2 regions of the Novosphingobium sp. PhB55 genome follow, and region 1 is predicted to be linked to the other one. Evidence: riboswitches for the same ligand, from Rfam matches in the RefSeq annotation. Region 1 holds a riboswitch; the other holds the start of a gene.
What was found. A riboswitch is a leader RNA that binds a small molecule or an ion and turns the genes downstream of it on or off. The one in region 1 is predicted to bind S-adenosylmethionine.
Positions count from the first base shown of each region.

Region 2: another riboswitch for S-adenosylmethionine. It lies ahead of metA (homoserine O-succinyltransferase); the one in region 1 lies ahead of EDF57_RS23695 (low specificity L-threonine aldolase).

Region 1 covers NZ_SODQ01000012.1:61,184-68,621, forward strand. Annotated here, with positions in the region: gene ybaL (YbaL family putative K(+) efflux transporter) at 1-829, opposite strand, end outside; gene EDF57_RS23685 (sulfite reductase flavoprotein subunit alpha) at 1,077-3,626, opposite strand; gene EDF57_RS23690 (hypothetical protein) at 3,797-5,140, opposite strand; gene EDF57_RS23695 (low specificity L-threonine aldolase) at 5,186-6,313, opposite strand; SAM-I-IV-variant riboswitch at 6,379-6,490, opposite strand; gene EDF57_RS23700 (histidine kinase) at 6,669-7,438, shown strand, end outside.
Region 2 covers NZ_SODQ01000002.1:717,354-724,791, reverse strand. Annotated here, with positions in the region: partial or broken gene EDF57_RS07435 (methyl-accepting chemotaxis protein) at 1-1,126, opposite strand, end outside; gene EDF57_RS07430 (TorF family putative porin) at 1,149-1,874, opposite strand; gene metA (homoserine O-succinyltransferase) at 2,043-3,038, opposite strand; SAM-I-IV-variant riboswitch at 3,073-3,180, opposite strand; gene EDF57_RS07420 (VacJ family lipoprotein) at 3,383-4,606, shown strand; gene nhaA (Na+/H+ antiporter NhaA) at 4,762-5,949, shown strand; gene EDF57_RS07410 (universal stress protein) at 6,017-6,832, shown strand; gene EDF57_RS07405 (N-succinylarginine dihydrolase) at 6,897-7,438, opposite strand, start outside.

The DNA of each region.
Region 1 (7,438 bases):
GCGGCAGGGTCTCTTCGGCGGCGCGGCGGCTGAGCTGCTTCTCGCCCATGACCATGCCGGCGAAGAAGGCGCCCAGCGCGAAGGAGACGTCGAAGACGTAGGCCGCTCCGAACGCGACGCCCAGTGCGATCGCCAGGACCGCGAGGCGGAACAGCTCACGCGAGCCGGTATGGGCGGCCCAGTGCAGCGCGGCCGGGATCACCCGCTTGCCGACGATCAGCATGAGCGCGATGAAGCCGCCGACTTTCGCCAGGGTCAGGCCAATCATCCACGCCAGTTCCATGCCCGATTGCGCGCGTCCGTTGGCCAGGCCGGCGAGCGCGGGCAACAGCACGAGAACGAGGACCATGGCCAGATCCTCGACGATCAGCCACCCGACGGCGATGCGGCCGCGTTCGGTGTCCATCAGCTTGCCGACCTGCATCGCTCTCAGCAGCACCACGGTACTGGCCACCGACAGCGCAAGGCCGAACACCAGGCCGCCGGCAAGGTTCCAACCGAGCCAGGTCGCCAGCCCCGCTCCCAGCGCGGTGGCGAAGGCGATCTGGAGCACGGCACCGGGCACGGCAATCTTGCGGACCGAGAGCAGGTCGCGGACGGAAAAGTGCAGGCCGACGCCGAACATCAGCAGGATCACGCCCAACTCCGCCAGTTCGTTCGCCAGCGCGCTGTCCGCCACGACGCCCGGCGTGAAGGGGCCGACCAGCACTCCGGCGAAGAGATAGCCGGCGACCGGCGATATCCTCAGCCGGTGGGCAAGAGCGCCCATCGCGAAGGCGGCGACCAGACCGGCGACGACCGTTGCGACGAGAGGCGTACTATGGGGCAATCGGGACTCCTGGCGTGTTTCACCACCGGCGAATCCTTCACTCCACGGTCGAGACGAAAGCGACGGCGATTGCGGCCGCGACCATCGATCCGACCAGCAGGAGCGGCAGCAGCCACCCCGGAGCCATGTTACGCCTACGGACCATCGCCGGTTCCTTTCCGCTTGCGTTGACGAACCGCATATTGCTCAGGAACCGGCTTCCTGTTGGTGTCCGACGCGTTTCGGAATGTTTCTCCGGGCCGGGGCCTCAATAGATGTCGCGGCGGTAGAGCCCGGCTTCGGCCATCCCTTCCAGGCGCTCGTCGCCAAGCGCCGCGCGCAATGCGGCGTCGACGGCGGGGGCCATGCCCTGAAGGCTGCCGCAGACCATGATCGCCGCGCCGTTTTCCACCCAGTCGCGCAAGTCGGCTTCGGCCTCGGCGCAAAGGTGCTGGACGTAACGCCCGCAATCGGCATCGCGTGACCAGGCGCGGTCGAGCCGGGTGAGGGTGCCGCGTGCCAGCCAGTGCTCGATCTCGTCAGGCAGCAGGGCGTCGTGATCGCGATTGCGCTCACCGAACAGCAGCCAGTGACCGCCGCGCCCAGCCGCTTCGGAAGCGCGCAAATGGCCGCGCAGCCCGGCAAGGCCCGTGCCGTTGCCGATCAGGATCATCCGCCGCGGTCCGGCAGGGCCGGCCACGGGCGCGTGGAAGCCTTCATTGCCGCGCAGTCGCAGGGCGATTTCGCTGCCGGGCGGGGCGAAATGCGTCAGCCAGCCAGAACCCAGCCCCAGGGTGCCGTCGGTTCGTTCGACTTGCCGGATCAGCAGGTCGAGGCGGCCGTCCGCCGGGATCGATGCAATCGAATATTCGCGGTGAGGCAGCGGGCGCAGCGCGGCCAGAAGTTCCTCTGCAGTGGCGACGGGATGGTCGGGAATCAGCGCTAGGGCGAGGTGGTGGGCCAGCGGCTGGCCTCTCGCCATCTCCGACCCGGCCAGGCCGCAGTGGGCCAGATAGGCCGCGACGCGGGCGGGATCGTTGGCGCCGGGCAGCACTTCGGCAATGTCGCCGGCCTGCCAGGCAGCGCTGCCGTCGCAGGGCTCCAGACTGACGAGGAAGGCGGGGCCGCCGGCACTTCCGGCGTTGAGCCGGCGCCGGTAGGCCAGCCGCCAGCGGGAATAGGCGGCAGGTTCCCAGTCCGGCATGTCCGGCTCGGCGCCGAGCGCGGCGAGCTGCTGCTGCCACTGGCGCTGGGCGTCGGTGTCGTCACCGTCGACCTCGATCATGTCGAACAGGCGGCGGGCGCCGCCGGCATGGAGCCAGCGGTCTACCGAATGGCCAAAGGCGCAGAACTCGGGATATTCGCGGTCACCCAGCGCCAGCACGGCATATTCGAGATGATCGGCGCCGGGAGGCGTCGCCATGGTCTGGCGCGCGAAGCGGCGCGCAGGGTCCGGCGGTTCGCCTTCACCATACGTGCTGACCACGAAGAGCGCGCGGTCGACTTCGGAGAGCACGCTTTCGTCCACGGCCGAAAGCGGCAGCACGCGCGCGCCGCCCAGCGCGGAGGCGGTCTGCCGGGCGAGACGCTCGGCGCCGCCGGTCTGGCTGGCGAAGGCGATCAGCATGTCGCCGATCCCGCCCGCGGCGCCGGGGTTGCCTGCGGGCTGGCTCGCCGCCGCTTCGGCCACTTCCGCCAGGGCGCGCTTGCGCTTGCGACGTGCGAGATAGAGCAGCAGGCCGGTGACGGTGAACAGGGGCATCGTCAGGCTGGTCAGCAGGAGCAGGATGCGTCCGCCGATGCCGAAGAAGGCGCCGCGGTGCAGCTCGTACATGCTGGTGGTGATGACCTTGCCGAGATTGCGGTCGGCATAGCGGTCCGCCTTGACGAGCTTGCCCGTCGCAAGGTCCACCTTGAGATCGTCGGTCATGCGGTCGTGGCGGGCATCGGCCAGCAGGACCCGGAACGTCGCGGGTTCGTGCCCTTCTGGCAGCGTGACGGAAATGGAGCTGTAGCGGCCGTCCATGGCGGTCATCACGGTGGGCCAGGCGCGCAGGAGGCGCGGCGGGGCTGCGGGGTCCTCGGCATGGTCGGGTTTTACGCCGCCGTGTCCGCCTTCCTCGCGGCTGGTCTTGCCGGTGAGGGTGTAGAGCACGCCCTGGCGGTACCAGTCGTAGGACCACCAGAGGCCGGTCATGGCGCTGAGCAGATAGACCAGGGCCACCCAGCCGCCGATGACGGCATGGAGCGCGCGATAGAGATTGCGGCCGCTCTTCCTGAGATCGAGCACGAGCCAGGCCCGCCAGTCGAACGTGCGACGCGGCCAGCGCAAATAGAGACCGGAAATGGCGAAGAACACCAGCGAGATCGCCGAAAAGGCTGTGATCTGGCGGCCGATGCCATTGGGGCCGCCGGGCAGGGCCAGCCAGCGGTGCAGGTTCTCGATCGTGCGGAAAAAGCCCGCGCTGGTCGCCTGGCCCAGCAGCATGCCGCTATGCGGGTCGACAAAGCTGCGCTCGCCGCGGCGCTCACCTTCCCGGGCCGCGAACTGGACGGTCCAGGCCGCGGCGGGATCGCTCTCCACGTTCAAACGCTCCACGGCCTGGCCGGGGCGCTGGGCGGCGGCGCGGGCGATCACTTCGTCGGGCGAGAGGGCGGGGCCGGTCGCGTGGGAGAGCGTGACGATGCCCGGGCTGAGGGCGCGCATGATCTCGTTTTCGAAACTCAGCGTGGCGCCGGTCAAACCCATGACCGCCAGCACGAAGCCGGCCGTGATTCCGAGGAACCAGTGAATTTGGAACAAAACTTGCCGCGTCACCCTGATCGCTTTCCGAAAATCTGGTGGCGCCACTCACCGTTACCCTGGAAAGCAGGTGCCGATAAGCATCCCGAACTTTCGCCAGCTTCCCCTCCATTTTCTCCGCTAATGAGATACAATCGCAATAGCAATGGGGATTTCACACGTTTGCGGGATCGACGGGGGGAGCGCTATTCGTCCAGGTCGCGGAGGTTGAGGGCCTGTCGCAGGGCCTCGACGGCCGGGGTGGTCTCGTCCTTGGGCGTTCGCGTCCAGTAGTCCAGGTGCTGGAAGCGCAGGCGCTTGCCCGGCAGCTTCACGTCCTTGACGCCGGCGCCGAAATGGCGCGCCACCGGGCCGGAGATGGGATCTCCCAGAACCAGCAGCGAGGTGGGAAACCAGTGGTTTGTCCAGACGGTCGGCGCAAAAGGCGCTGCGTGATGGGGGATACGCGCGCCTTTGCCTTCGGGGTAGGAGAACTGCCGGTTCCGCTCGCTCCAATATTCGAAGAGCGGCGGGTCGACGGGAAATTCGCGCCGGTTCTTTCGGCGCTCGAAGGCGGCGGCATCATCGGCCAGCAGCAGGTCCGCCTTGCCCAGCGGCGAGCCGAGCGTCACCAGGTCGCTCACCAGCCAGGGGGCTTCCGGCACACCGGCCAGGGCGCGGCGATAGGCGCGCTGGGCATTGCGCCAGGCGGGCAGGGCGGTTTCCTCCAGGGCAGAATCGCCGCCGCGCCGGGCCGCCTCGAGTACCGCCCCGGCCTTCTCCAGCGCGGTCAGTCTTTCCAACAGGGGCGAGCCGGCGGCATGGAGCGCCTGGAGGCGAAGCGGATCGAGCTGCGCCCAGGCCTGGGTCAGGATGTCATAGGCGATCACTGAGCCGAGGCTGTGGCCGACCAGCACGATCCGGTCGTACTCGCCGCTTTCGGTCAGCTTGCGCAGCAGCTCGACGCCGCCGGCCCGGATCCGCTGACGGGCTTCGACATTGTCCGGCTCCGCGCGCAAGTAGCGTGCCGCGTCGCCGACATAGGGCACCAGCATGCCCACGATCACGCTTGTGAGCGCGGGGCCGATCAGGCCGGGCAGCAGCGTCCACCAGAGGCGGTGATCCGCTTCGTCGCCGGACAGGAGCTGCCAGGCGACGATGGCGATGGTGATCGCCAGGCCCACCAGCCAACCCGCGATCCAGTAGGGCAGGTAGGCGCGCGGAATGCTCTGCGGGCTGCGGAAGAACAGGGAGGCGATCCAGCGGCCGATCCCGGCCACCGTGTTGCCGATCATCATGTGCGCCCAGTAATACTCGAAAAAGTCGACGCGGCGGGGATCCGGCGGGTCGAAGTAACGCGTTGTTACCCGGCGCAGCTCGAAATTGTCCGAAGTGACGTCGGGCTTGGAGTAGACGGTATTGTCATAGCCCGCGACGAGCGAGCGGTCTTTCGACCATGCCGCGTCGATGAAGCTCCAGAGCGTGTCCATCGGCCGCTGCTCGCCGATGCCGTGGACGAGAATGACTGCCGTTTTGCGCACTTCTGCCAAGGATCGCCCCCCGTCTCGTCACGAAGGGCGATCGTAACATGCAAGTTATGCGGTGTTTACTGCCAATTCCTCAGAGCTTCTCTGAAAATTCGCGGTCCCCGAATCTTGCGGCACGAGGTTATTTTCCCGCGCCAGCGCGATCACGTCGGCGGCGAGACGGTCGACTTGGGCGGGGTCGGCATCCCAGGCGAACATGAACCGCGCACCGCCGCCGATGAACGTGTAGAAACGCCATCCCCGGGCGCGCAGCCCGTCCAGCACCGGCTCGGGCGCGGCCAGGAACACGGCATTGGCCTCCACCGGGAAGATGAGGTCCAGTCCTTCGATCCCGGTGACGGCGCCGGCCAGCCGGCGGGCGCAGGCATTGGCGTGGCGGGCATTGCCCAGCCAGGCGCCGGTTTCCAGCACGCCGATCCACGGCGCCGAAAGGTAGCGCATCTTCGAGGCGAGCTGGCCGGCCTGCTTGCAGCGATAGGCGAAGTCTTCGGACAGGGCGTGGTCGAAGAAGATCACCGCCTCGCCCGCCGCCATGCCGTTCTTGGTGCCGCCGAAGCAGAGCACGTCCACGCCGGCCTGCCAGGTGATCTGCGCCGGCGCGCAGTCCAGGGCGGCGCAGGCATGGGCGAAACGGGCGCCGTCCATGTGTAGCTTCAGCCCGAGTTCGCGGCAGGTGGCGGAAATCGCCTCGATCTCGGCAACGGTATAGACCTGCCCGGTTTCGGTGGGCTGGGTGATCGTGACGACGCGGGGCTTGGGGAAGTGGATGTCCGAGCGGCCGGTCGCTAGGCCGCGGATGGCGGCGGGGGTCAGCTTGCCGTCAGCGCTTTGGGCGACGAGCAGCTTGGAGCCGTTGGAGAAGAACTCCGGCGCGCCGCACTCGTCCGTCTCGACGTGGGCCGAGGACGAGCAGATCACCGAGTGGTAGGACTGGCACAGCGCGGCCAGCGCCAGCGAATTGGCGGCCGTGCCGTTGAAGGCGAAATAGACGTCGCAGTCAGTGGCGAAAAGGTCGCGGAAGGCGTCGGCGGCGCGGCGGGTCCATTCGTCCTCGCCATAAGCGGTCGCGGAGCCGCGGTTGGCCTGCTCCATGGCGTTCCAGGCTTCCGGGCAGATGCCGGCATAGTTGTCGCTGGCGAACTGCTGCGTGGGTCCTGAGGGGAACTGTTCGGACATGCGGTCTTCCTTCTGGCGCGCGATGGACTTCGGGCGAGCCGGGAAGGAACGACGGCGATGCAGCTGGAAAACCCGTTTGTTGCCGGTCCGGCCACATCCCTTCGCATGTCTGCGAAGGTACCACCTTGCTCGGGAGCAGGTTGGTGCCGGGCGCGATCCCGACTCTTGATGCTGGGGCGCTGACTAGGCCCGGCGCCCGAATTCGTCAACCGGTTCTGCGGATTCGACCGCACACTTATCCCTTTTCGCAGGCCGATCAGCAGTAAGTCTGACTCGACGAAATTGCGGCAGCTTCGTAGCTTTTTCCTACGCTTCCGGCCGTTATGCCGCGCGGGCGCGAGGAACCGAAGAACACATGGGGCGGACTTTCGACGCGACGGCATCCGGCGTCAGCCGGGCACGCAATGCCTTGCTGATCACCGATCCCAATCGGCTGATCAGCTATGGACGGCTGATTACGGCGATCTTCGCCGTCATCGCCATCTATCTCGACCCCACCCAGCCCAGCCGCTACCGCGCGGAAGTGCAGGACGTGCTGGCGATCTACCTCGTCATGGCGATCGTGCTGGTGGCCGTGCCGATCCGGCGGCCGGTCGACAGTCCGGTCCATTTCCTCGTCCATGTGCTCGACACCGCCATTCTCGGCTGGCTGGCGTTCCTGACCAACGAACTGACCAGCCCCTTCTTCTCGTTCCTGCCCTTCACTTTGCTGGCGATGACCGTGCGCTGGGGCTTCATGGGCGCCATGATCGGCGCGGTCATGCTGGAAGTGGTGCTGTTCACGATCGGCATTCCCGACATCCTCGACGGGGAATCGGAACTGAACGTGCTGATCATCCGCACCGTCTACTTCCTGGTCTGCGCGGTGATGCTCGGCTATTTCGGCGCCTACCGCGAGAGCAGCCGCGAACGGCTGGCGCGCCTGGCCGGCTGGCCGATGGATGCGGGCGTCGGCGACCGGCGCGGTTGGCTGGCGGAACTCTGCGGCCATTCCGGCGCGATCACCGGCTGCGAAAGCCTGATCCTCATCTGGCGCGAGCAGGACGAGCCGACCGGGTTCATCGCCCACTGGCGCAAGGAAGGCCTGCGCCTGCTGCCGCTCGACCCGGCGACGTTCCGCAGCGT
Region 2 (7,438 bases), on a different contig from region 1:
CGATCTCGTCCTCGCGGCCCAGTTCGGGAATCGCGCAATGCTCGCCCTTGGCCAGGCGGTCCACCGCGCCCGAAAGCTTGGCCATCGGACGGCCGATGATGCCGCCGGCCGCATAGAACAGCGTGGCCAGCACCGCCGCGACGATCACCAGGCCGCCGATCACCAGCTGCCAGGCCATGCTGCGTGCAGGCGCGGCAATCGTCGCCTCGGGAACGTCAAGGACCAGCGCCCAGGTGGTGCCGAGGCCCTCCAGGACGACTGGCTGGATCACGCGGCGGGTGGCCACGCCGTCGACGTCGATATCGGACACGACTTGCACCTGGCCGCTGGTGAGCGCGGCCTTTACTTCGTCGAGGCCCGCGCCTTCATAAGGCTTGCTGAGCTTGGAGGAATCGGGATTGGCGACCCAGGTTGCCGAGGCGGAAAGGAGCATGACCCGGCCCGTGCCGAACGGCTTGAGCTTGGACAGGCGCTCGGACACGCCGCCGAGGTCCATGTCGACGCCGACGACGCCGATCACGCGCTCGCCCGAGCGGACGGGATAAGTGATCGACGTCATCAGCATCGTCGTGCCGTTCACGTCATAGGAATAGGGGTCGACGATGGCGCCCGCGCCGCTTTCGAAGGACTTGCGGAAATAAGGCTTTTCATAAGCATCCGCCTCGTTGTTCGGAGACATCGTCAGCACGCCGGCAGCCTTGACCCAATAAGGGCTGAAGCTGCCATTGCTGCCCGATCCGGGCTGGCCGCCCTTGCCGGCGTCGCCGCCGTCCCACTGGTCCGGCGCGATCATGGCCCAGCTGCCCTGGGCGACCTTGGACTTGAGCAGGTCGGTCTTCAGCACGCTCACCGCCAGGCCGCGATCGCGCGTGCCGCGCGCGTGCATGCCACCCAAAGTCGAGGCCAGCGCGCGGGCGGTTCCGGCGAAAGTCGCGACTTCGGTCTCGACCCGATTGCCCTCGGCATCGGCCTGCGCCACGGCGGACTGGTCCGACAAGGCACCCACGGCCGAGCCGGTCTCCACCACCACGGCGGTGAAGCCCAGCAGCAGCAGCACGGCGATGGCCAGTCCGGCGACCGTCATCAGCTTGCCCGCTATATGCATGCGGTTGAAAACGTCTCTCATTTTCCAGCTCCAGGAGGTATCTTCAGAAGGCCGCGGTAAGCGAGAAGAGCGCGGCGGCATCGGCAGCGGAGGCGCTGCCCAGATCGGTGTCGACATAGGCAAGGCCCAGGGTGACGGGTCCGAGAGCCGCGTCGGCGCCCAGCGACCAGTCGTAATATCCGCCGGGTTTCGGGCTGATCGCGCCCTTGCTGCGGCCACCGTGCGCTCTCAGCGTCAGCGGCGTGCCGGGGATCGGCGCGGCGGTCTCTCCGAAGAGATAGAGGTGGTCGCCGCCGAGTGCCGATTGGTCCCAGCTATAGCCGGAACCGACCGTGGCACTGAGCGGGCCGAAATCGTGAGTGAGCCGGGCGGTCGTCTCGAAATACTCGATTTTCGCCGCGCCGGCCCCCGCCGCCGGGCGTTCGCCGCCGGGATAGCTGTAATAGGCCAGGGCGACATCGAGCGTGGTGGCGGCAGCCACCGTCCCGGCCCAGCCGCCGTAGAAATCCACCTCGGTGGGGCCGTAACGATCGCCCATGTCGAGCGACGAGGCCCAGGTTCCGAGGTAGACCCCGCTCTTGTGCGAGAGATTGATCGTCGCCTGGACCGCCGGATCCTTGCCGGTCAGCGAAATTCCGCGAAAGCGATAGTCGCTGATGATCGTGGCGGCACCCGAGACAGAAAAGTCGGGCGTATCGTCGGCGGCCTGGGCAGTGACGGGCAGGAAGAACAGCGCCAGGACCAACCCGGCGGAAGAAGCGAAATGCATGGAAGTCCTGTTATGGGACGATAGGGGGCAGTGGCATTATAGGACGCCATGCCCCCAGACGGCCGGGATGCGCGTCGCTCCCCGCCGATCCCGGCAACAGAAATTTACAAATGCTTCATTCGACTGGAAAAAATTCCGCGACCGGCCGGGCCGCGCGCGGCATCGAGGTTACGCCGGGGCCAGGTCTACCGGCCCATCGGCCTGCTCGATTGCGGCCGACCCGATTGCGGCCCGTTCATCCGCTGCCGCCTCGCCGCGCGCCGACTGGCCGATGGACGCGGCCTCGAAAGGTGTCGTCTGGTAGATCTCGTTGATCCAGTTGCCGAAGAACAAGTGGCCATGGCTGCGCCAGGCATTGATCGGCGGCAGCGAGGGATCGTCGTTCGGGTAGTAGTTTGCCGGGATCGGGCCGCCATCCCGGTTGTATTCGTTGGCCAGCGTGTCGCCGTCGTATTCCAGATGGTTGAACATCAGCAGCGCGCGGCGGGCCGGATCGTGGAGCAGGCAGAGCCCGCTGTCGTCGCTCTCCGCCAGCACCCGCAAATCGCCGCCCTCTGGCAGGTCGGCGCGGCGCACTTGCGTCCAGCGCGAGACCGGCACTGCAAATTCGTCCGAGATGCCGCGCAGGAACGGCGAGTTCGGCGCGCGATTGCGATGGGGGAATACGCCGAAGGCCTTGGCGTCGAGCGCATGCTTGGGCACGCCGTGGAAGTGGTGGAGGAAGGCCTGCGCAGCCCAGCAGATCGTCAGGCAGCTATGGACGTGCGTACGCGTCCAGTCGAAGATGCGGCGCAGCTCCGGCCAGTAGCGCACTTCCTCGAAGGCCATGCGCTCCACCGGGGCGCCGGTGATGATGAAACCGTCGAACCGCTCGTGCTGGACGTCGCACCAGGGGCGGTAGAAGGCTTCGAGATGCTCGGCCGAGGTATTGCGGGCGACATGGTCGCTGATCCGCACCAGGGTCAGCTCGATCTGCAAGGGCGTGGCGCCCAGCAGGCGGGCGAGCTGCGTTTCGGTGCTAACCTTGTCGGGCATGAGGTTGAGCAGCCCGATCCGCAGCGGGCGGATATCCTGCCGCACCGCATCGCTTTCGCGCATCACGGCCACGCCTTCGGCTTCCAGGATGGAGCGGGCGGGCAGATCGTCGGGAATCTTGATGGGCACTTGCGTCGGTCCTCTTTCGGGGATGACGCTGGTGGCTTGATCCGTTGATTGCCGGGTCGGCCACATCCTCCCCGAGGGGAGTGCCACCTTGCCCGGATCGGCAGGTTGGCGTTGGGCGCCATCCCAACTCTTGATGCTGGGAAGCGTCATAAGCGCTTCGGCCCGATCTTGCAACGGCCTGTCCGAGAGGCGGCGAATGGGCGCTTGGGCGATGCGACAGCCATCGGCCGGTCCAATTGACGAAAGCGGAAATCGAGCCTAGCGGCCGGAAAGCCCAGCGGAATTGCCTGATCGCGGAAAAATCGTCTTCGCTGCAGAGACCGCGATATGCTAAGGACCATCGAATGAGTTTGCCGGCTGCCGCCGTGGCGTTGTTGATGACGGGCCCGTCGGTGCCCGACGCTCCTGTTCACTTCGCCGTCGATACCGCGGCAGAGGCAGGTGATCTGCAAGTTGGCAACCCGCAAGTTGGCGCCCTTCAGCTGGCGGCACTTCAGCCTGCCGATGCGACTACCCCGCCGGTCTCCGATCCTGCGGCCCCGGCAAATCCGGCCCCGACAGTTCCTGACGCGTCTGCGCCGGCCGCCTCTGCCACCCCGCCGGAAGCCGCTTCCGACGAGCCCGAATCGGTCATCGTCGTCACCGCGCCCGAACCGGCACCGCCGGGCGATCCGCTGCAGAAGCTGAACATCGAATCCTTCAAGGCGGTCCAGGCCGTCGACCAGGCCGTGCTGGAGCCGGTCGCCAAGGCGTACAACAAGGGCCTGCCGCGCCCCGTCCGCCAGGGGCTGCGCAATTTCTTCACCAACCTGAGCGAGCCGGTGGTCTTCGCCGCCTACCTGTTGCAGTTCAAGCCCGGCAAGGCGGCGGAGACCGCAGGCCGCTTCGCGATCAACACGACGCTGGGCGTGGCCGGCCTGGTGGACGTGGCCAAGAAGAAACCGTTCAACCTGCCCTATCGCCCCAATGGGCTGGCCAATACGCTGGGCTATTACGGCGTCGGCCCCGGTCCGTTCTTCTATTTGCCGATCGTCGGCCCGACGACGCTGCGCGACATCATCGGCGATTCGGTCGACAGGCTGCTGGTGCCCGCCGTCGTCGGCAAGCCCTTCACCAATCCGGCGGTCGTGCTGCCGATGACCATCGTCGACCAGCTGGGCGAGCGCGCGGCCTTCGACGAGCGGATCAACAAGATCCGCAAGGAAGACAAGCCCTACGCCGCCTACCGCGAACTCTACCTGAGGCAGCGTAAGGCGGAAATCGAGGCGCTCCACGGCCGGATCACGCCCGACGTGGTGCCGGTCTACGGCCCGAGCATGAAGACGGCCGACAACAAGGACGAGGCCAAGGCGAAGGAAGCTGAAGCGGAAGCCAAAGCCAGGGCCGAAGCGACAAAGGACGTGACGGAGCAGACACCGGCACCGGCACAGCCCGCCGTTCCCGCACCGCAGGGCAATCCCCCCGCGGCGCCGATCCAGCCGGCCGCTTCCGAGCCCGCCCCCGCTCCTGCCACCACCGCCGCTCCTGCCGCTCCCGTGCCCACCCTCGAAACGGTACCCACGCCCTAAAGTACGGAGGCTCCTGCCGGAAACCGGCGGGGAGTGCAGCGCTTGGGGTGGCCTTCGGGCCACATCCCGGTTAGGCTGGCCGGTATCTGCAAAGGCATCGGGCCATGTCCGCCGCCTTTTCCCGCCCGCCATCCCGACGAGAACGCTCGACATCGATGCCCCTGCTCAAGCGCCCCCGTTCCGCCCTGCGCGCCTTCCTGCACAGTGAGGCGTCCGGCGGCATCCTGCTGATGGTCGCGGCAGCTTTGGCGCTGATCGTGGCCAACAGCCCGCTTGCCGACACCTATTTCCACACGCTGCACGTCATGATCGGGCCGATGTCTCTCGCCCACTGGATCAACGACGGACTGATGGCGCTGTTCTTCCTGCTCGTCGGCCTCGAGATCAAGCGCGAGTTCGTCGACGGGCACTTGTCCACCTGGTCCGATCGCGCGCTGCCCGCGATCGCCGCGGCCGCAGGCATGATCTGCCCGGCGGCGATCTACCTCGCCATCGCCGGGTCCACGCCCGGTCTCGCGCGCGGCTGGGCCATTCCCGCCGCTACCGACATCGCTTTCGCCATCGGCGTCATGGCGCTGCTCGGCAAGCGCGTGCCCGCCTCGCTCAAGCTGTTCCTGACGACGGTGGCCATCGTCGACGACATGGGCGCCGTCGCGGTGATCGCGCTGGCCTATACCAGCGAGATCAACGGCGCCGCCCTGCTGGCGGCCGGCGTCATCATGGGCGTCATGTTCGTGCTCAACCGCGTGGGCGTGAAGGCCTTGTGGCCCTATCTGATCCTGGCCGCGGCGCTCTGGCTGGCCGTTCTGCTGTCGGGCGTCCATGCGACCATCGCCGGCGTCCTGGCCGCAAGCCTGATCCCGATCCGCGCCACGCCCGGCGCGCCGGACAGCGAGGAATCGCCGCTGCACCGCCTCGAACACGGGCTTCACGGCTGGGTGGCTTATGCCATCGTGCCGCTGTTCGGTTTCGCCAATGCCGGGGTTTCGCTGGCGGGCCTGGGCATGGAGCATCTGATCGCGCCGCTTCCCATGGGCGTGGCGGGCGGCCTGTTCCTGGGCAAGCAGATCGGCGTCTTCCTGGCGCTCTGGCTCTGCGCCCGTCTGGGCATCGCCAAGCGACCCAGCGGCGCCACCTGGATGCAGACTTACGGCATGTGCCTGCTCTGCGGCATCGGCTTCACCATGAGCCTCTTCGTGGGCGGGCTGGCCTTCAGCGATCCGATCCTCATCGACGAGGTCAAGATCGGCGTGCTGGGTGGCTCCATCGTGTCCGCCCTGGCCGGATTCGCCGTCCTGCGCCTCACGGCCTCGCGCCGGAAGGCTCCGGTCGAGGCGGCCTGAAAGGACTGAACATCCGGGCGCCGCAAGGCCGGACGGCCCGGGAACGAAGGAAGAGAAGGGACCGCACATGGCAGAACAACGGGGACCGGTACTCGTCGCCACGGATCTCAGCCCGCGAAGCGACCGCGCGGTGGACCGGGCGCTCATGCTCGGCGGACAATGGCAGGTGGAGACGTGCGTGCTCCACGCCCTCCGCCCCGAGGAATGCGTGGCCGAAGACGATGTGCGCCAGACGCTGCCGGCCGATCCCGGCAATGTCCGCATCCTTCTGCCCGCCGGTCCCGCCCCCGACACCATTGCCGACGTGGCGCAGGACCTTGCCCCCTCGCTTATCGTGACCGGCATCGCCCGGTTCAATCACCTCGGCGACTATTTCCTGGGCACGGCGGTAGACCATATCATCCGCAATGCCGCCGCGCCGGTGCTGGTGGTCAAGCAACGCGCCCGCACGCCGTACCGGCGCATGCTGGTGGCCGTCGACTTGTCGGTGGATGCCTTGCGGACCTTGCGCACTGCCGGCGAACTCTTCCCCCAGGTACCGATCGAGGTGGTTCACGCCTATCACGTACCGTTTCGCGGCTGGGTCGATTCCGACGGCATGCGCGAGGAACTGCGGTGCGAGGCAGGCGCCCGGCTCGACGAATTTCTCGCTAACCAAGCCTTGCCGGCGGCGCTTGCCGCCAGGATCACGCCGCGCCTGGAACTCGGCGCGCCCGACGAAGTGCTCGCCCGCGCCATAACGCAGTTCGCGCCCGATCTCGTGGTCGTGGGCAGCCGCGACCGGAGCGGACTGGCGCAGGCGACTTTCGGCAGCAACACTTCGGCGCTGCTGGGCTGGATTGCCGCCGATACGCTTGTCGTCAAAAAGACGCCCGAAGGCTGAAGCATGTTCCAATCGGGTGGAATCACCTGATGACCTGGAAGATCCGGCAAAAACCTGGCCCGCCTCAAAGCTCTCCGGCTGCGAAGCCCAGCACATCGAGCAAGGCAGCGCGCGCGGAGCGGCAGCGGTGCCACAAGTCCGGCTCGCCGAGATCCTCAGGGGCGATGTTTTCCGGCCATTCCCGCGCGATCACCGCCTCGATCCGGTCGCAGGCGCGCTCGTCCAGCAGGAATCGCGGATCGATGGCGGCATGGGCTTCCCGCGACACCGCCACGCGCAGGCGAAGGCAGGCCGGGCCGCCGCCGTTGCGCATGGATTCGCGCACGTCGACCACTTCCAGACGGCCAATGGGATTGTCCGCCGCGACCACTTCTTCCAGCCATTCCCAGACAGCAGAGGCCTCCCGCGCTTCCTGCGGCAGGATCAGCGCCATGTCTCCGCCGGGCAGTGTCACCAGCTGCGAATTGAACAAGTAAGTGCGGATCGCGAGGTCGAGGCTTATCCGCGCGGCCGGTGCCTCGACGATGACCGCGCCCGGCACTCGCCGGCGCAGGACGCGGTAGACCAGATCGCGGTCGGCAAAGGCCTGTTCGTGAGTGAACAGCA